Regions from separate parts of the Pedobacter sp. AW31-3R genome, predicted to be linked through region 3. Evidence: riboswitches for the same ligand, from Rfam matches in the RefSeq annotation. Region 3 holds a riboswitch; each other region holds the start of a gene.

Region 1 (7,323 bases), 1.5 Mb from region 3:
TCCTGTATTTTTCTTCCAGCAGTTGCTGTTCTACATGGTGATAATCAGCCGAAGCAATCAAACCATCCGTATATTGCTGCCCGGCACTGGTCTGCAATCCGGAAACCAGGCCCTTGCTTACTTCAATATGGCTGACCTGTATCCCAGTCTGAAATTCAACCCCGAGTGAAGAAGCCAGGTCTTTCATTCCATTCACGATCTGGTACATGCCCCCCACCGGATACCATGTGCCCTGTACAATAGCCGAATAGTTCATCATCGTATAAAGTGCAGGAATCTTATTCGCCATGGCTCCCAGAAACAACACGGGGAACTCCATCAGCGCAACAAGACGTTCATCTTTGAAATAGCTGCGCACATAACTGCTGACCGAACTGAAAATATTGGCATTGAGCATGCCTTTAATGACATTCATATTCGCATATTCCATCCAGGAAAAGGCAGGCTTATAGACCAGGTCTTTCATACCTACCTGGTACTTAAACTCAGCTTCACTGAGGAATTTACGCAATTTGTCTGCACTGCCCGCCTCGATATTTTCGAAGACTTCCATCAGTTCATCCACACTTGCGGGTATTTCCATCACCTCCCCTTCAGCGAAAATAATCTGAAACCCGGGATCAAGCTTTTTTAGTTCATAATAATCGCCCGCAGATTTTCCGAACTGCGAGAAAAAATTTTCAAAAATATCCGGCATCCAGTACCAACTGGGCCCCATGTCAAAAGTAAAACCATTGGCTTTATACATCCTTGCCCGGCCCCCAATACTTTCATTCTTTTCCAGCACATTTACCTCATGCCCTGCCTTCGCCATAAAACATGACGCTGCCAGTCCAGAAAAACCACTACCAATAATTGAAATTTTTGCCATAAATCAGAATCTTTCCACCATAAATAAATTCATCGGACAAAATATGATGAAGGTCATTAAAATAGTCATTTTATACCAGAATTGGCATAAAAAAAGCCAGCTGATCAGCTGGCCTTATAAAATCTGTGTGTATTTTTCTATTTTGCTGCTTTAGAAAAGTTCAAAACGATATATGCAGGCGAGCTGCCATATTCTACAGGTGACTTCAATACCAGGTTATCGCCGGTTGCTGCAGAAAGAATAATCCTGTACCCTTCACTTACATTTTTAGCTTTGTCACCTTCATATAATTTCTTAAACTGGAAGGTTTCATCAGCAGTACTTACAGACCAGAAGATATTCTGCGTTCTTGCAGGGCATTCCGCTGTTCCAGGCAACATGTATGTTCCGTTGCCACTGTTGGTTAAATTCCATGTACTTCCAATGAAACATTTGTAGGAAGCTTCGTCAAAAAGAGATTTTACACTGGATGCCGGTAAACCTTCAAAGGTAATATCATTTAAAACCCAGTTCCCTGTAACCGCACCCCTTCTTAAACTTGTTGATCCAGAACTGCTTTTGGTAGAAGAGCAGCTTTGTAACACCATTAATGAACTACATAAAATGGCAGCTATAACTAATATTCTTTTCATATACTTGTATTTTTCGAATCAACTTACATAAATCCTGCCAAAAAAATAAAAAACTTAAATTCTATGCATACAGAAACAATTGCTATACACGCTGGAAATTTAACACACAGTGCCACAGGCGATGTCACCCAGCCAATAAGTTTATCTACAACCTTCTTCAGGGATGAAAATGGCGGTTATCCTGGCGGACATATGTACAGCCGTGTCAGCAATCCCAATCGCTCTGCATTGGAAAAAGTACTCACGGAACTGGATAAAGGAGCCGATGCCTGTGCATTTTCTTCCGGCAATACCGCAGGCATGGCCATTTTTCAGGCCCTGGCTCCGGGCAGCCACATCATTGCTCCTGATGATATGTATTGGGGATTTAAAAAGCAGCTGCTTTCTATTTTTAAGGACACACTCAGTATAGATTTTATAGACCTTACAGATTCCGGATCAGTGGAAAGCTATATAAAGAGCAATACCGTACTGATCTGGGTCGAAACACCATCCAACCCCCTGTTAAAGATTACTGATATTGCGGCACTGGCGGAAATTGCACATCAACATCAGCTCATCCTGGCCTGTGACAGTACTTTTGCTTCCCCAAGTTTTCAAAGTCCGATTTTACATGGGGCAGATATTGTGATGCATTCCTCCACCAAATATATTGGCGGACACAGTGATGTTCTTGGCGGGGTACTGGTTACTGCCGCACAGAATGAATTCTGGGAAAAAATCAGGAATATTCAACAGGTTGGCGGAGCTGTTCCCTCTCCATTCGACTGCTTTCTGCTGTTGAGAAGTATCAAAACTTTGGCTTACCGGATGAGGGGACACAATGAAAACGGAATGGCTTTCGCTTCTTATCTTGAAAAGCATCCAAAAATTGAAGCCGTTTATTATCCGGGCTTACCTTCACATCCGCAGCATGAAATTGCCAAGAAACAAATGAGCGGATTTGGCGGCATGTTATCTGTACTGATCAAGGGAGATGCTGAAAATGCAAAGAAAGTAGTGAACAAGGTAAAACTGTTTGCTCAGGCCACCAGTCTGGGTGGGGTGGAAAGCCTTATTGAACACCGCGCTTCCGTGGAAGGCCCTGGCACCAAAACGCCACAGAATTTAATTCGGATATCTGTAGGACTTGAGCATATCGACGATATTATAGCCGATTTTGAGCACGCTTTAGGCGAATAAAGACTGATTCCGCTGCTCTGCACCAACCGGTAAAAACAATTATGATGTTAATCTTCAAATATTTATCTATTTTTCAGAATAAAATTTTGAAGATTAACATAATAAATCTACATTTGTAACATCATAGCGAAAGCTATTCAAGTCAACCCTCCAAAAAAAGGTTTGATTTATAAAGAAGTGGCGAGAGACAGGCTCCCTGACCCACTGGCAACCCTCCCGAAAGGAGAAGGTGCCAATTCCTGACCAGTTAGCCTATTGCTTTCTGGAAAGATAAATTAAAGCAAAATGAAAAGAAAACGCATTCAATCGCCATACAGCGGACATCCTTATTTAAATTTCAATACCCTGCAACACTGTGTAATGATGCATATGTGCTGTTGCATAGACTAGTTTAGAAATCTTCCCTTGTCTCTTTAATTCAACAGGAAGGCCTCTATGAAGAGGTACGCTATGTCCTTACGCCATATCCAGCGGATATCTGCCGGGACTCCCCTAGCCCACAAACAAATTTAAATTTAACACAGAAATCATGTCAGCTAACTATAAATTCGAAACCCTTCAACTTCATGCCGGCCAGGAAATAGACCCTACAACAGGATCCAGAGCCGTACCTATCTACCAAACGACTTCTTACGGCTTTAAAAACTCTGAACACGGCGCAAATTTATTCGCCCTTAAAGAGTTTGGAAATATCTATACCCGAATCATGAACCCTACCACAGACGTTTTTGAAAAACGTGTGGCAGCACTGGAAGGCGGAATTGCAGGACTCGCCGTGGCATCGGGACAGGCAGCCCAGTTTATTGCATTAAACAATATCCTTGAAGCAGGGGACAATTTCGTTTCCTCTTCTCATTTATATGGAGGCAGTTACAACCAGTTTAAAGTTGCCTTTAAACGTCTGGGTATCGAAGTTAGATTTGCCAATCCTGACAATTTTCAGGAAATCGAATCAAAAATCGACGAAAACACCAAGGCACTTTACCTGGAAACTATAGGAAACCCTTCTTTCAGTATTCCTGATTTTGAGCAAATCGCATTGATTGCGCAAAAACACGACCTTCCTTTAATCGTAGACAATACTTTCGGTGCTGCCGGATACTTGTTTAAACCACTGGAACATGGTGCACATGTGGTGGTACAATCTGCTACCAAATGGATTGGCGGACATGGTACCAGTATTGGCGGAGTGATTGTTGACGGAGGAACCTATAATTGGGGAAATGGTAAATTTAAACAGTTTACTACACCTTCAGAAGGTTACCATGGACTGGTATTCAATGATGTATTCGGATTAAACAGCGATTTTGGAAATATTCAGTTCATTATCCGTGCAAGGGTAGAAGGTTTGCGTGATTTCGGGCCTGCACTGGCGCCTTTCAATTCCTTCCTGCTGCTACAGGGTTTGGAAACCTTATCCTTAAGGGTGCAGCGCCATGTGGACAATGCCCTGACACTGGCCACATGGCTGCAAAACCACGAGGCCGTGGCCAAAGTATATTATCCGGGACTGGAAAGCAGCCCCTACCATATCAATGCAAAAAAATACCTGAAAAATGGGTTTGGTGCCGTATTGTCCTTTGAACTTAACGGAGGAAAAGAAGCCGCTATTCAATTTGTTGATGCATTGGAACTGATCAGTCACCTGGCCAATGTTGGTGATGCAAAAACCCTAATTATTCAGCCTTCTGCCACCACGCACCAGCAGCTGAATGAAGAAGAACAACTTGCCGCGGGTGTCACCCCACAATTGTTACGTATTTCTGTAGGTATAGAACATATTGATGATATCATTGCGGATTTAGAACAGGCCTTTGGAAAAATTCAGGCATCCCTATAAAATATACAATTAAGCAGACCACAGCATAAGCATACAACAACAATGTCATCTACACACACATACCAACACACGAAGATTTTTAAACTGGAGAACGGAAAAAAACTACGTGGGTTGCAGGTTGCCTACCATACCTATGGAAAACTGAATGCCAAAAAAGACAATGTCATCTGGGCTTGCCATGCACTTACGGCGAATGCAGATGTACTGGACTGGTGGGAAGGCTTATTTGGTGCAAAGTCATTATTTAATCCTGAAGACCATTTTATCATCTGTGCAAATGTACTTGGCTCTCATTACGGAACCACAAATCCGTTGAGTACGGATCCGGTAACAGGTCTTCCTTATTACCTTTCTTTTCCTGAATTCACCATAAGGGACTTCGTTGGCGTCCATCAGCTGCTGGCCTCGCATCTGGGGATAGAGAAGATCAAAGTACTGATCGGTGGTTCCCTAGGGGGACAACAAGCAGTAGAATGGGCCATTGCCGAACCTAAAAAAATGGAGAACCTGATTCTCGTGGCGACCAATGCAGTCCACTCTCCATGGGGAATTGCATTCAATGAGAGTCAGCGACTGGCCATCAGCAGCGACCGTACTTTTTATGCACAAAAACCGGATGGCGGTTTAAAAGGATTAAAAGTGGCACGCAGCATTGCCTTGCTTTCTTACAGAACGTATGAAGCCTATGGAGCTACACAGGTAGAAAGTGTAAATGACAAAACAGGTTCATTCCGTGCAGCTTCTTATCAGAATTACCAGGGAGAGAAATTGTGCAAGCGTTTTAATGCCTACAGTTACTGGTACCTGAGTAAGGCGATGGATAGCCATAATGTGGGCAGGGGAAGGAAAAGTGTAACCGATGCACTTGCGGAAATCCAGGCCAACACCCTGGTTATAGGGATTGAAAATGACTTCCTGTTCCCGATCAGCGAGCAGGAGTACCTGGGCAACAACATTCCGGGTGCTTCATTCCATGCGATCAAATCTGCTTACGGACATGATGGTTTTTTAATTGAAACCAATATCCTGACCAATATCATCGGCAATTTCTTAAAAGACACGACGAACAAAAAAATAATTAAACTGCATAAAATAGCATAATGAGTAAGAAACTTAAAATTGGAATATTTGGTTTTGGAGTTGTTGGCCAGGGTTTACATGACATCATTAAAGGTCAAGACCTTAACCTGGAGATCATAAAAATTGCAATAAAAAATCCGGCCAAAAAACGTAGCCTTGATGCTAAACTATTCACTACAGACCATAATGATATCCTGGATAACCCGGAAATAAATACCATCGTTGAATTAATTGATGATGCAGATGCTGCCTTTGAAATTGCGAAACGTGCATTGACAAGTGGCAAACATGTGGTATCGGCCAATAAAAAAATGATTGCCAACCACCTGGAGGAACTGGTAAAATTACAGGAAGAACACGGTACATCCCTTCTGTATGAAGGTGCAGTATGCGGAAGTATTCCGATCATCAGAAACCTGGAAGAGTATTACGACAATGAATTGCTGCATGGCATCAGCGGTATATTTAATGGCTCATCAAACTATATCCTGTCAAAAATCTTCAATGAGAATATGCCATATGGGGAAGCCCTGAAACAGGCCCAGGACCTTGGTTTCGCAGAGACAGACCCGATTATGGACGTAGGTGGTTATGATCCCAAATTTAAACTGGCTATTGCCACGGCACATGCTTACGGATTGTTTATCAATCCGCTTGACATCCTGAATGTGGGCATTCAGAACCTGTCTGAACACGATATCAGGTATGCCAGGGAAAAGAACTTCAAGATAAAATTAGTGCCTACCGCAAGAAAAATCAGCACCAAACAAGTGGTCACTTATGTGTTGCCTAAGTTCGTTAAGGCTGACGATTTCCTGTTCAATGTAGAAAATGAATACAATGGTGTAACGGTGCAGGCTGCCTTTGCAGATAAGCAGTTTTTCTTTGGAAAAGGTGCAGGAGGCCATCCTACCGGTGCTGCTGTACTATCTGATATTGCTGCTTTAAGATACGGTTACCGTTATGAATATAAAAAATTACACCAGCACAACGGCTTAATCCATACCGACAATGTGAACATTGAAGTTTACCTGAGGTACGAGCATGAATATACGGTTGAAAAGCTTAAGATTGAAAATATTGTAGAGCGCTTCTCGCGTAACGACTACAAATATGTGATCGGCAGTGTGAGCTTAAAGTCCCTGCTGGCGAACAAAGAACTCCTTACCCATAAAGATGTGTTTATTGCACATACAGGAAGGTTTACGTATACTGACCAGCAAATTCAGGTCATTGCTGGTGAGGAAGTACTTTTTAACTAAATGACCATTGTTTTGATACGCAAAAGGCCGGAAATAATCCGGCCTTTTGCGTATCAGTAATATGTATGGAACGGCATAGCGCTGCCGGTTCTTATAGTTTTCAGATCTCCCTGTTCAGGTCCCAGTTTTCCAGGTAATCTGCCACTCGCCGTACGAATGTCCCTCCCAGGGCACCGTTCACTACGCGGTGGTCATATGACAGCGAAAGGAACATCATATGACGGATGGCAATCACATCACCGTATTCTGTTTCCAGGACTGCAGGTTTCTTTTTAATGGTACCTACTGCAAGAATAGCCACCTGCGGCTGGTTGATAATGGGTGTGCCCATGACATTGCCGAATGAGCCCACATTGGTAAGGGTAAAAGTTCCGTTCTGCGTTTCATCAGGCTTCAGTTTTGCGGCACGTGCACGTACGGCCAGATCGTTCACCGATTTCGTTAATCCCACAAGGT
Region 2 (7,323 bases), 2.6 Mb from region 3:
CGAAGGCTTTTTCATCACCATCGCGAAGCTGAGCTAATAAAACGGAATCTACAGTTAATTGTATTGGTGCCACCGGACAAAAGTAGACGGCCTATATTTTTTGTATATTAATAAATTGCTAAGTCTTTCACATCAATTTGCATTAGAATCCCTTCGGAATAAACAAAGACGCTGAAAATCCGGGGTATTTTACAGAAAAGAATGGGGCAGTTCATTGATCTTGAACTGCCCCATGTACTATAGAATGTAGACCTTCTGTTTAAAACACGTCAAACCATAATTTCGTTGTTAACAAATCAGCGCCCTGACTAGCTACAGCATTCGTATAACTTTTGGTATTTAAAGATTGTTCGGTACCCGGATAAATAAACCGTACAGGGATTTTTCCTTCCAGGACGGTATTCACCGATGCTGTCAACACAGGATAATCCAGTCTGCGTCTTTCTGTCCAGGCTTCCATGCCCTGACCAAACAAGGCGATCCACTTTTGCTCTCCAATAGATTTCTTATAATTACTGGCATCATACTGTACTCCTGCTCTGGCCAGGTAGGTTGTAATAGCGGCATCAGAAATACCATATTGTTTAAGTGAAGCGGTAATGGCTTGTTTATACAGTGCTGCTGCATCTTCAGAAGTAAATCCTCTGGCAGCTGCTTCCGCACGGTCGAACAACAATTCCGCATAGCTAAAGATCACTGCAGGTGCCTGGGCTGCCAGAAAATAAGTTCCTGGTTTAGAGGTTTTCGCAAAGCCCAGGTTACTGGCTTCAGAGTTGGTCAGTCCATTCGGTAAGCCCACATATTCTTCCGGAGTAGCTGTTTGGGTCTTGCTCGCAAACACAGCTAATCGCGGATCACTCAGGCCGAACAGCTTATCCACAATTGTCTTGCTGATCCTGTAATCGTCACGTGTATCAAACTGTGCACTCACCGGATTCTGCTGTGGTGAAATCTGATAAATCAGCTGTGCAATTTCTGTATTATCACTGATATACAGATCCCCATCCGCTTTAATCTCATCAATTACCTGCTGTGCTTTTACCGGCTCACGGTCAGCAATGCGAAGCGCAATCCGCAATCTCAGGGAATTTGCAAATTTCTTCCATTTGTCGATATTGCCACTGTAAATGATATCGCCTGCAATCGTTTTTCCTGCAGGATCCAATGCTGTTTTCGCCGCCTTCAGATCATCAAGCAATCCATAATATACATCCTTCTGTTTATCATAGGCTGGTGTAATAAATTGTTTCAGCTTTCCGGCTTCATTATAAGGCACATCGCCATAAGCATCTGTAAGCAACAGGAACACCCATGATCTCAGCGTTAAAGCCACTCCCCTGTAATTGGAGTTGTCGGTGCTCGTCCCAATTTCAATAATCTTGTTAAAACCGGTGATACTTTGTGAATAACCAGTAGACCACAAGGCCGTGAAACTGCTGTTGGAGAACACGAAACGGTCCTCTTCCGTATATTGCACTTTTGCCCAGTGCTGTGCGAACAGCAGGCTGGAATTCATATTATTGGTTGTTCCCCAATAGGTATCTGCAGTATTTTTGATCGCACCGGTTAACAGGTAATCCGGTTGTGCATTTTCAGTTGCATTGGGATTGATATTAATCTCATCCAGCTCTTTGCTGCAGGAAGCAAGGAAAAGGGCAAATGCAGCAAATATATAGAGTCTATTCTTTTTCATGACAGGTTGTATTAAAATTTGATATTCAGGTTGACACCGTAGGTGCGTGTAGTTGGATTAGACAGACTTTCCAATCCCTGGCCATTACCGGTATTGAAGGCAACTTCCGGATCAATATCTGTAGTGTTGCGGTGGAGAATCGCAAGATTGCGCCCTACGAGTGCGACAGATACGCCCTGAAGGCTTAAGGAATGAACCAGTTTAGACGGAAGGTTATAAGTCAGTTTTACCTCACGCAATTTGACATAGGAAGCATCAAAAATATTTGCTTCATCAATTGTGCGGAATGACTTATAATATTGCTGTGCAGGAAGTATTTTTTCATTGCGCTTTCCATCGGCGGTCACCCCATTGAAAATAATTCCATCGTCATACACGGTTACCCCCTCAGGAGCGGCTGTACCTGTTTCCAGTTTCACTGTTCCGTTGGCTTTCAGGTTACCCGGATAGTAATAAGAAATTCCCCCATATTCTGCCGCTCTGCCCGGAAGTGTCGACGCCAGAACCCCTGTATAGGTTCCTGTAGCATAGGTGCCGTTGTAAATAGAGCCGCCAAAACTTGCGTCAACCAACACGCCAAGGCTCCATCCTTTATAACTGAAGGTATTTGAAATCCCACCAATCCAGTCGGGCGTATATTTACCCAGCACTTTTTTAGTCGGATCAGTTTGTGGTGCCCCAGTGGCATTCACCACAATCTCACCATTGCTGTTTCTCAGGTAAGCATTACCGAAAAGCGTACCATAAGGTTGCCCTACGGCAGCAATCACCTGTGCAGAACTTGTAGCCACCACATAATTTTGTAACAAACCTTCTTTATCCAGTTCAATCACCTTACTCCTGTTCGCTGCATAATTCAGATCAATATCCCATTTGAAGGCAGACCTAACTGGGGTTACACCCAACTGGATTTCAATTCCTTTATTATTGATCTTACCTGCATTCATTAATTTCGAGCGGAAACCAGTACTCTGACTCACATCAACGCTCAGGATCTGGTCGTAACTGTTCGTATTGTATAAACTCACATCAAGGCGTAATCTTTTATCTAATAATACAGCCTCTGCACCAATCTCAGAAGACGTAGTGGTTTCCGGCTTAAGATCAGGATTCAAATCAGTTGCTGAAGGGGTAAGCTGTGGGTTGGTACCAAATGGCGCACCGAACACATAGGTATTTTGCAAACGGTACGGATCTGCATCTTTACCCACCTTCGACCAGCCGCCACGGATTTTTGCATAATCAAGGAAATTACTCTTGATATCAAAAGCTTCAGTCAGCACCAGACTTCCATTAAAGGAAGGATAAAAATATGACCTGTTTTTCGCGGGTAAAGTTGAAGACCAGTCGTTACGGGCAGTAACATTCACGAACAGGTAGTTTCTGAAACCAACTTGTCCTGATGCGTATCCACTATACGATTTCAGGTCGCTGTAAATATTGGATGAAGTAAGCGGGTCTCTGGAATTATTTAAAGTATACAAACCGGCGATGGCCAGTCTTGGGGCGCTCTGGTCATTCTGCTCAATATACCGCGAACGGATATTGCTACCAATCAGGGCTTCAAAGCTGAAATCCGAATTGAATTGTTTGGTATAATTTAAAGTCGCATCGGTATTGTTTTCATTTACGGTAAATGCACTTTCTGTATACGAACCGAATGGCGTACCATTAGTCCCGTAGGCGATCCTGATTTTACGGCGGTCATTGTAATAATCTGTTCCCGAGCGGAAGTTAAAATTCAGTCCTTCAATAATCTTATAATTTAATCCCACACTACCAATCAGCCTGTTCCTGTTTTGAGATACGGTATTTTCATAGGCTACCCAATAAGGATTACTATAATAACTGTTATTCCAGTTAAAGGTATTGCCATTCTCATCTTTATAATCCTTCAGACGGTTGATATCCACCTGTCTTCCGAACCAGGCAAACTGCAGCATGGTACTGGTCGACCTTGATCCGCCTGTTCCCGGCAGATTATCGGATGAAAGCTTACTGTAATTCGCATTTGCAGTAATGGTCAGCTTAGGGGTTAACCTCAGGGTCGTGTTTAAAGCAAAAGAGTTCTTCCCCTGACCAGAGTTCGGTACAATACCCACCTGTTTCAGGTTATTATAAGACAAGCGGTAATCGATCTTTCCGCTGGCATCAGCAATAGAAATCCCATTTGTCAATGCATAGCCTGTCTGGAAGAAATCCCGCACGTTATCAGGATGCGCGACAAAAGGAACAGCCTCTCCATTAGAATAAAACTGGGGGATCAAACGGCCATCCAGTTTAGGGCCCCAGCTTTCATCCACCCCATCGTTTATTCCTGCACCTTTACCATCTACATAACTGAACTTTCCTTCAGAACCTTGTCCGAATGCATTTTGGTATTCCGGAAGGGTCAGCAAACTTTCCATCACTGCGTTAGAATTGAAATTAATTCCCAGGCCTTGCTGAGATTTGCCCGATTTCGTCTTGATCAGGATTACCCCTGCTGCTGCCCTGGAACCATAAAGTGCTGCGGCATTGGGGCCTTTAAGTACACTCATCGACTCAATATCATTGGGATTGATATCTGAAATGGTATTGGCATAATCCCTTGCACCGGCTGAATTCAGCTGCGAGTTATCCACCGGAATTCCATCTACCACAAAAAGAGGCTGGTTATTTCCGGAAATGGAAGTTTCGCCACGGATCACGATCCTGGAAGATCCCATATCTCCCTGGCTATTGGTTACCCTCACACCAGCAATCTTTCCGGCAAGGGCATTCACCAGATTCGTTTCCTTAGCTTCTGTCAGGTTATCACCTTTGAGTTCCTGAACGGCATATCCCAGTGACTTCTTTTGCCTGGAAATGCCAAGTGCCGTGACCACAACTTCATTCAGCGCATTTTCATTTTCTTTAAGAATGATATTTAGATTTCCGGCATTCTTATCCACTACGATCTCCGTTGAAGAAAACCCGATAAAGGAAAGTACAAGTGTACTTTTACCCGTTAATGAGATAGAAAACTTTCCGTTTGCATCGGTCGTTACGACCTGTTTCGTTCCTTTTACGAGGATCGAGACACCAGGTAAAGTTTCCCCTGTTGAAGATTTCACGGCGCCTGATGCAACGATCTGCTGTGCCTGTGAAAATTGTGAAAGCAGCAGCAATAACAATATTACTGTCAGCCTGATTTTGTTGAACATGATGATCTTATTTAGGTAATAGTTAATGAGTGCCATAAAAAACAGGGCATAGTATTCCCATTCGCTACGGGAGCGATTTTTTATAGCTTTTAGTAAATTTTACAGATTGGGCAGCGATAGCCCTTCGTTATAGAGCTGTCAGCAACAACAGGTCTCCAAACACATGGGAAGAGTTTGATGATCAGGAATGATTACCAGCGCGTCGAAATTTAATTTGTAAGTTTTTTTCATTGGTCTTTTTATTAAAGTTCAAATACTACTTGTCAATTATTTTTGGTTCAGCCTAAAAAAAAACACCCCTGTAAATCAGAAGTGCCTGCATATCATAAACATTAATGTTATAGCATTCAACTGACTTAACTACCCCGGTAAACCGGGAAGGAATTAGCACCATTTCCCTGAGGACGGTTGCTAAGGTTTCGCAGGGCCATTCCCTCCACCTTTCTTGATAAGTATTCTATTAATGGCACAAAGATACTATTTAAAACTATAATTCCTATGTTTTTAGTAGTATTAATTATATATTTCAACAATCCAAAGTAATTGGTTGATTTTTAGGTCATTTGTCTTCAAATTATCAATAATGCAATTGAATCTCTTTTTTGCTCTTTATCATATTTCATTGATTTACTGCTGTAATATACTTCCCGACAACTATTTCATTTGAGTCGTCCATTAGGATACACTGAGAAACATCCAGAGGAAATCACATGACAAGAGGATTATTACACATAGCGGAGAATACGATAATTTGGTATAACCATAAAATAAGATACATAAACTACCGGCACAGTTATTCTTAAGCATAAAATATAACTGTTTAAAAAGAACCTATTCTGACATTTGCCACAATAATTTGATGAGCTGTGCATTTTACAGTACTCAGCATTAGAAATATTCAAGATTGGAGTACAAATATGCGCTTATAAAAATCCGGCCAAATCTTGGCCTTTATGCCTTTAACTCCAAGAAATAATTTAATTGGCATAGAAAACTTAAAATTTTCAGCATTTTATTCTTCTTTTGATTAGAATGGTCATACTGGCATATCAGTTGTATAATTTAATGTGAAAAACATATACATCTACCTATGAACAACATATCATTTAATTCACAAATCTGCGGACTTCGCCCCCAACTCAACCAATTTGCCTTTAAATTTACCCAGAATGCGGATGATGCCGATGATCTTGTACAAGAAACCTTGATCAAGGCGTTGCGTTATGTACAGCTTTATAAAGAAGGAACCAATTTAAAAGGCTGGATGTTCACGATAATGAAAAATACATTTATCAATGATTACCGTAGTATGGTCAGAAAACGTCTTGTGGTAACTACTGCAGAAGACCTGACATCAGTACAGCTTTCCTGCAGTGCATCAAGTAATCAGGGAGAAGGAAAGTTTGTCAGAAAGGACATTGAAAATGCGATGGGTACCCTGACGGCTGAATACTATATTCCGTTTACGAAATACTTTGAGGGCTTTAAGTATCATGAGATTGCCGATGAGTTGCAAATACCAATTGGCACTGTCAAAACCAGGATCCATGTTGCCCGTAAAATTCTTAAAGCCAAATTAAAAATGTACAGCGACAATTTTGGGAAAGACCAGTATGCAGATTAAAACGTGATCAAACACTGTGTAGGTAATCAAATTATATTTAAAATAATAGCGTAAAGCTTATCACATAAAGTCAGCTGATGAATTGAATAAAGACCATTTCTTTGTTCAACTCATTAGCTGATTTGGTATACAGTAAATTGAATATCCACTCCTATTCCTGCAATTTATTCAGGAGAAACTAAAAAAGAAATTTGAAACCAAAATGCTGGTCCGGCTGTTTTAAAAACCGACATGATCATTATTGGGTCAAAACAATAATTTACCTTAATTTAACCGGATAAGATTGGATCAATGGTAAGGTGAATTTCTGGTAAAAGACCTGTGATCTTTTTTAATAATACTATAAACTTCATAAAAACACTTCTCCTCCACAAATCCGAATCTGATGTATAAGATGATATTTATTGATGCAGATAAAAACTATCATGTTTTAAAAAGTGAGCTATTTGAGCATCTTTTTAAGCACAATGACTTTCAGAGTGGTAGTCGTCAGATTATAGGTATAGTCAATACTTCCAATGGAACAGTAATTTATAAATGCAAAGCATATGAAGACCATGTTGTAGAGTTAAAGAATCGTTTAAAGGTATACCGGTCCAGCGATCTGTTATTGGACATCGACAGTTACCTGCTCAGGTAATAATCCAGGCTTACCAGCTGCCGGAAAATTTTCCATTACAAGCCTTTCCCGAAATTCAGTTCTGACTCATGCCTGTAGATACATCAGGGGCAAATCAGATACCAGTAAAAGTGGAGCAATTTCATATTCAAACATCTCCCACAGGTTTTAGCCATTTCAAAAATAATATGTCTGATATTCC
Region 3 (7,323 bases):
TGAGGCCTAGGCAGTTGTTGTAAAGCAGGTAATGCATTGAAGAGGGTGTATCATTTTCACATGGTCACCCTCTTTTTATTGTTTTTACTTATTTATCCCTTGGTTTCACACCTACACCCTTAGAAGGTATTTTCAATTGTTCCGTCCTCATCCACTCCTTTCAATATGGGTAGGATAGCTTATTTTATCTTTCTGAAACGCATGATGGCAATATCGCCACTCAGGAAATTAAGCGTAGTATCGCCTGTGATGGTATATTTATTTACTTTCTTTAGTGTTTCGAAGAAGATGGCTTCTCCTTCACCTGGGCACGCCATTTTTGTGGAAGCCAGAGGTTCATTAAAGCTAATGGAGGTATCATCTGCCACGAGCTTGCCTGAGAAGCCGTTACAGCTACTGTTTCCGCTAACCCTCTTTCCCTGTATATCAAATGCCATTTGCGGTATCTTTCCCGGGTATAAACCGTTAAACGCTATCCTTGGGCCGGAAATATAATCCAGTTGCCAGGTACCGCCTAACTTTGATAAATCAGAACTTGCTTCAACAGCATTCTTCAGCGTATTGCATGCTGAAAGCGTACTGAGTATAGCAAGAACTAATATTGCCACTTTTCTCATAACCTTTTTCTTTAAATAGGTAATGTAGGAAATGTACAAAGAATCTGCCAAAAATAATAGTTAAAGATAAATTAACCTGATATTAGAATATAGCGCGGGCGATTCGTTTTGTCGGTTCCGGATTTCCCATGGTGTAGAAATGTAATACCGGGGCACCCATTTCCCTTAATTCTTTACCCTGGTTGATCATCCATTCGATACCCACTTCTTTCACCTCTTTTTCATTCTTACAGGCTTGTATAGCCTCACTTAAGGCCAGGGGAATATCCAGGTGAAAGGTTTTTGGTAAACTCATCAGTTGCTTGCTGTTGGTGATCGGTTTAAGTCCCGGAATGATAGGTACCATGATTCCATTTGCCCTGCATTTGTCTACAAATTCTTTATATTTATTGTTATCAAAAAACATTTGTGTGACAATAAAATCTGCACCCATGTCGACTTTAAGTTTAAGGTATTTAAAGTCGGTATCCAGGTTAGGGGATTCAAAGTGTTTTTCAGGATAACCGGCAACACCGATACAGAAATCAGTTTTTTCCGAGCTTTCCATATCATCATGCAGGTAACGGCCATTGTTCATATCCCCTACATGTTGTACCAGGTCAGAAGCATAGGCATGTCCATTTGGTGTCGGAATAAACATGCTGTCACTTTTCCGGGCATCTCCACGTAGAACAAGTACATTGTCTATCCCTAAAAACTGCAGGTCGATCAGTGCATTTTCTGTTTCATCTTTAGTGAAGCCCCCACAAATTAAATGCGGGACAGCATCTACCTTATATTTATTCATTATCGCAGCGCAGGTAGCGACAGTACTTGGGCGTTTCCGGTAGGCTACTTTTTCCAGCAATCCATTTTCATGCTGTTTATAAATATAATCTTCCCTGAGATAGGTGACATCTATAAATGGAGGATTAAACTCCATTAAAGGGTCAATTGCATCAAAAATACCTTTAATACTTTGTCCTTTAATAGGCGGTAATAATTCAAAAGAGAACAGGGTTTTACCCTTTGCGTTAATAATATGGTCGGTGATTTTCATCAGTGAAGGTTTCTTTTTAAAGGTGATGAAGCGATCATCAGCAGGTTCATTGTATGGGTAGGTGGTATGCTAATGGCGGTTTCATGGTATAGGTTAATAGGCTAAATTAGGGCTAAGCCATCTTTCGGTATCTTCGAGTGACATTTCTTTACGCAGGGCATAGTCTTCTACCTGGTCTTTGGTGATTTTACCAAGGCCGAAATACCTGGACTGCGGGTGTGCAAAATAGAATCCGCTGACTGCTGCGGTAGGGTACATGGCAAAACTTTCTGTCAGACGCAGTCCGATTTTCTTTTCCGCACCCAGCAACTCAAAAAGGGTTTCCTTTTCGGTATGATCCGGACAGGCCGGATATCCTGGGGCAGGCCGTATACCTGCATATTCTTCTTTGATCAGGTCTTCATTGCTGAGCTGCTCATCCTGCGCATACCCCCAGTATTCTTTACGTACCAGCTCATGCATACGCTCAGCAAAGGCTTCCGCCAGGCGGTCTGCCAGAGCTTTTGCCATGATGCTGTTGTAATCGTCATGATTGGCTTCAAATTCAGCGACCAGCTCATCGCAGCCGATACCTGTGGTTAAGGCGAACCCCCCGAAGTAATCCTGTACTCCCGATTCTTTTGGGGCAACAAAATCCGATAATGCATAATACGGTTGTCCTGCGACTTTTTCCGCCTGTTGTCTGAGGGTATGTATGGTGATCGCCTGGCCTTCAGCTTCCAGCAGGATATCATCACCGACAGCATTTGCCGGCCAGAATCCAATGACAGCTTTTGCCGTCAATAACTTTCCATCCACAATTCTTTTTAGCAATACCTGTGCATCATCGAAAAGCTTTTGGGCCTCATCACCTACTGATTTATCATTGAATATTTTCGGATAACTGCCCCTCAATTCCCAGGTATGAAAAAATGGTGTCCAGTCGATGTAGGGAACGAGTTCCGTCAGCGGGTAATCTTCAAAGGTTTTTGTTCCGGTGAAAGCAGGGGCAGGAGCCACGAGTGCAGGGTCGATCTGAAATTTATCTTTCCTGGCTTCTTCAATGGTTTTGAAACGCTTGTCTGACCGTTTATTTAAATGGGCTTCGCGTGCCTTGTCATATTCCTCCCTGATGGTATCCATATAAGCCACACGTGCATCTGGGTTCATCAGTGTACTGCACACCGTAACACTTCTTGAGGCATCAAGTACGTGGATTGCTGCACCAGAGTAATTCGGGGCTATCTTTACTGCAGCGTGAATTCGGGAAGTTGTTGCTCCGCCAATCAGCAGTGGCACCGTAAATCCTTCACGTTCCATTTCTTTGGCAAAATGAACCATTTCATCTAATGAAGGGGTAATCAGGCCACTCAATCCGATGATATCGGCATTAATTTCTTTGGCTTTTTTAATGATTTCCTGTGCAGGCACCATGACCCCAAGATCAAAAATCTCAAAGTTATTACAGGCCAGTACGACCCCGACAATATTTTTTCCGATATCGTGCACATCTCCTTTTACAGTGGCCAGCAATATTTTTCCAGCGGAAGAACTCTGGTCACCATCCGGATTATCCAGCTTTTCCTGCTCAATAAAGGGGAGGAGATACGCTACGGCTTTTTTCATGACACGTGCAGACTTCACCACCTGTGGCAGGAACATTTTTCCGGCACCAAAAAGGTCGCCTACAATATTCATCCCATCCATTAAAGGGCCTTCGATCACATGAATAGGGCGTGGATATTTCTGTCTTGCTTCTTCCACATCGTCATCCAGGTATTCTATAATTCCCTTAACTAGGGAATGGGATAAACGCGATTCCACGGATTCTTTTCTCCATTCCTCGTCTTTTACGAGTTCTTTGCCTTTAGATTTTACGGTTTCAGCGAAGTCTACCAGACGTTCGGTAGCATCTTCCCTGCGGTTTAACAATACATCTTCTACGCGTTCCAGCAGCTCTTTCGGAATAGCCTCATACACTTCCAGCATTCCGGCATTCACGATACCCATTCCCAGGCCCGCTTTAATGGCATGGAACAGAAATGCAGAGTGCATGGCTTCACGAACGGTATTGTTCCCTCTAAAAGAGAAGGAAATATTGGAAACCCCGCCGCTAACTTTCGCATAGGGGAGGTTCTCACGGATCCATCTCGTGGCATTGATGAAATCAACCGCATAATTATTGTGCTCTTCGAGACCGGTTGCAACGGTTAAGATATTCGGGTCAAAGATGATATCTTCCGCAGGGAAGCCAATTTCATCTACCAGAATATCATAAGAGCGCTTACAGATCTCTTTTCTGCGTTCAAAGTTATCTGCCTGTCCGTTTTCATCAAAAGCCATGACCACCACTGCGGCACCATAATTCATGATTTTGCGGGCACTGTCCCTGAATTTTTCTTCTCCCTCTTTCAGCGAAATAGAGTTGACGATACCTTTTCCCTGCAGACATTTCAGGCCGTGTTCAATAACGCTCCATTTAGAGGAGTCGACCATGATCGGCAGTTTAGAAATATCCGGTTCTGAGGCAATGAGGTTTAAGAATTTCGTCATTGCCGCCTCGGAATCGAGCATTCCTTCATCCATATTCACATCGATCACCTGGGCTCCGCCTTCCACCTGCTGGCGCGCAACGGCAAGGGCCGCTTCATAGTCACCACTCAGGATTAATTTGGAGAATTTCGGGGATCCGGTAATATTGGTCCTTTCCCCAATATTGACAAACATGCTTTCCGGAGTGATGGTTACCGGCTCCAGTCCGCTTAAACGCATGTAACGTTCCAGGACAGGTATTTTTCGTGGGTTTATATGTTTAGCTTTGGCAGCGATGGCAGCGATATGCTCTGGTGTGGTGCCACAACAACCACCTACAATATTTACAAATCCATGCTGAATAAAATCATCTACCAGTGTAGCGGTTTCATTGGGCATTTCATCATAGGCACCAAATTCATTCGGCAGACCGGCATTCGGGTAGGCAGAGACAAAACATCCCGCCTTTGCGGAAAGTTCTTCAATATGCGGCCTCATATCTTTGGCACCTAAAGCACAGTTAAAACCGATACTTAAAGGTTTTGCATGGACAACAGAATTCAGGAATGCCTCTACCGTTTGTCCTGAAAGTGTTCTTCCGGAAGCATCGGTAATGGTTCCGGAGATCATGATCTCTATTTTACGGCCAATCACTTCCTCATATTTTTTGATGGCAAAAATCGCTACCTTGGCATTCAGTGTATCGAAAATGGTTTCAATCAGGAGCAGGTCTGCACCGCCATCTATTAAACCTTTAACCTGTTCGTAATAGGCATCATGAAGCTCATCAAAGGTTAGTGCCCGGTATCCCGGATCATTGACATCAGGAGACAGAGAGAGTGTCCTGTTTGTAGGACCTATAGCACCGGCTACATAACATTTACGGCCAGGGTTGGCTGCCATAAATTCTGTTACCGCTTCTTTGGCAACTCTTGCTCCTTCATAGCTCATCTCATAGTCCAGCTCTTCCATCTGGTAATCGGCCAGGGAAATGCGTTGCGTACTGAAGGTATTGGTTTCAATAATATCAGTACCGGCTTTCAGGTATTCAAGGTGTATAGCTTTGATAATATCAGGGCGGGTGATGTTCAGCAGGTCATTGTTCCCTTTCACATCACATGGGTGGTTTTTAAAACGCTCGCCCCTGAAGTCTTCTTCTGTAAGGACATAGCGTTGTATCATGGTACCCATAGCACCATCAATAATTAATATTCGCTTTTCTAACTCTTCTCTAATGCTCATTATATCAGTTAATGCGTAGGCTTTTGTACAGGCGCATGTCCATTTGTTTTGAATGACAATAGATGATGCGAAGTAAAAAGGTACTAATATAGGCTTATGAGAATTCCGTGATGGACCGACTCTAACTTATCTTTCAGGAACATACATGATGTTCGAGTAGAATGTAGCACCTTGTAAGCACAGGTTGCTAAGACATCGTTGGGTCTAATCCCTCCGTCTTTCTTTATAAGCGAATACAAAAATGCAATAAAGAAAAATCAATTCCAAGTATTAGCGGGTTAAACCCCATAAAATTGCGAAAGCCACGCAAAACTGCGTGGCTTTCGGTATCATATACTGTAAATTGTCGTGTGACTATTTTCTTCCGCCAAATATTCTCAATAAGAACAGGAAGATGTTCAGGAAGTCAAGGTACAGGGATAAAGCACCCATGATCGCTAATTTCTTGCTGTCATCAGCTGCGATGCTATCGCCGTTTTCTTCGATGCCTGCACCAATTCTTTTTAGTTTCTGCACATCATAAGCGGTTAAGGCAGTAAAGATTGCCACACCTACGAAGCTCATGATATAATCGAAGGTTGAACTTTGAAGGAACATATTCACCACACTCGCAATGATTAAACCTACTACACCTACCATCAGGATAGGGCCGAATTTACTCAGGTCAGTATCTGTGGTATAACCAAGGACTGCCATCAGGCCGAAGATACCAGCAGCAGCGGCAAAACAGCCGATAACTGATCCTGTGGTATAAATCAGCAGGATAAAGCTTAAGCTCACACCGGTAAGCAAGGAGTATAGGATGAAAACCCCAATCAGTGCACTATAAGACATTTTACTTAATCCGGCACTCATGAGTAAAACCAATCCCAGCGGAGCGAACATCGCTACGTAACCCAATATTGATAATCCTTTACCATCAGCCTTAATCAGGTAACTTAACATTTCGGGGGTATTTGCCATGTAAACCGAAGCTACAGTTGAAATACCTAAAGCGATAAACATCCATAAAAACACGTTAGCAAAGAATTTTTTCGCTACTGCGCCTGTCTGATTTTCTACAAATACGGACTTTTCTGACCAGTTATAATTATTGTTATCCATTTCTTTTTAAAATTATATTTAAATATACAAGTTCTATTGATCTAAGCAAAAGTTATGCCCCTAGTCTTTTTGTCAGAATTTCTTCAACTTTCCTGAAAAACTGTAAGGGTTTAAGTGTCCTCCATGCCAAATCGTCAAGTTCACCACCAAAATTGATATAGTAATCAATGTTGCTGCTCCTGAATTCCTCAATCACATGCGGGTTAAAGTTGATTCCTGAAATCCAGCCGTCTTCCACATCCTGGAACCACTCTTCATAATAGCTGTCTTCTTCCGAGGAATGGTAGTTCAGGATATTTTCTCCAATAAGAATAAACTTATTGATGCCTTCATCTATCATGAGTTCCAGGATTTCACGTTTCAATAGCATAATATCATTTGAAATGGCATCATTCCATTCCCCTATGAATTCTATGATTGCATAGCTGTGGTCATAATCTACATAAAGGACTTTGATGTAAAGGGTGGAAGAGCCGAAATCGTCCCACTGGGGATGGATTAAGAAATTATACAGCTGCTTATCGAAGTAAAACTCTGAATATTCCGTATTGAAAAACGGAGATCGCGGATCTTCGGCGGCAATATAGTCGTCGCGCCAACGGTAATAGGGTTCTATTTCGTGCATTATTCTTTTGTTTTAGTGCCGGCCAGTACTGCTTTTCTTACACTTCCATAACGGATCAGTAAGGCTTCGGCCTCCTGGTAAGCAATATTTAATTCATTCATCACCATTTGCGTTCCCCTGTCCACCAGTTTATGGTTGGTTAACTGCATATCTACCATTTTATTGCCTTTCACGCGGCCCAACCG

What was found. A riboswitch is a leader RNA that binds a small molecule or an ion and turns the genes downstream of it on or off. The one in region 3 is predicted to bind S-adenosylmethionine.
Region 1: it holds a riboswitch for S-adenosylmethionine, as region 3 does, so the genes downstream of both, ACSBL2_RS18140 (O-acetylhomoserine aminocarboxypropyltransferase/cysteine synthase family protein) here and metH (methionine synthase) in region 3, are expected to answer to the same signal.
Region 2: it holds a riboswitch for S-adenosylmethionine, as region 3 does, so the genes downstream of both, ACSBL2_RS13575 (SusC/RagA family TonB-linked outer membrane protein) here and metH (methionine synthase) in region 3, are expected to answer to the same signal.

The regions. Positions count from the first base shown of each region.
Region 1 is NZ_CP197475.1:4,413,766-4,421,088, forward strand. Features, by position in the region: gene ACSBL2_RS18125 (phytoene desaturase family protein) at 1-871, opposite strand, end outside; gene ACSBL2_RS18130 (hypothetical protein) at 1,009-1,503, opposite strand; gene ACSBL2_RS18135 (trans-sulfuration enzyme family protein) at 1,567-2,685, shown strand; SAM riboswitch class I at 2,850-2,962, shown strand; gene ACSBL2_RS18140 (O-acetylhomoserine aminocarboxypropyltransferase/cysteine synthase family protein) at 3,215-4,525, shown strand; gene ACSBL2_RS18145 (homoserine O-acetyltransferase family protein) at 4,568-5,626, shown strand; gene ACSBL2_RS18150 (homoserine dehydrogenase) at 5,626-6,867, shown strand; gene ACSBL2_RS18155 (dihydrolipoamide acetyltransferase family protein) at 6,968-7,323, opposite strand, start outside.
Region 2 is NZ_CP197475.1:3,301,532-3,308,854, reverse strand. Features, by position in the region: gene ACSBL2_RS13585 (RNA polymerase sigma factor) at 1-73, opposite strand, end outside; gene ACSBL2_RS13580 (SusD/RagB family nutrient-binding outer membrane lipoprotein) at 260-1,693, opposite strand; gene ACSBL2_RS13575 (SusC/RagA family TonB-linked outer membrane protein) at 1,705-4,914, opposite strand; SAM riboswitch class I at 5,232-5,333, opposite strand; gene ACSBL2_RS13570 (RNA polymerase sigma factor) at 5,969-6,502, shown strand; gene ACSBL2_RS13565 (hypothetical protein) at 6,888-7,142, shown strand.
Region 3 is NZ_CP197475.1:5,865,409-5,872,731, reverse strand. Features, by position in the region: gene thrC (threonine synthase) at 1-10, shown strand, start outside; gene ACSBL2_RS23960 (META domain-containing protein) at 180-617, opposite strand; gene metF (methylenetetrahydrofolate reductase [NAD(P)H]) at 700-1,656, opposite strand; gene metH (methionine synthase) at 1,750-5,409, opposite strand; SAM riboswitch class I at 5,533-5,641, opposite strand; gene ACSBL2_RS23945 (Bax inhibitor-1/YccA family protein) at 5,764-6,513, opposite strand; gene ACSBL2_RS23940 (hypothetical protein) at 6,566-7,138, opposite strand; gene murQ (N-acetylmuramic acid 6-phosphate etherase) at 7,138-7,323, opposite strand, start outside.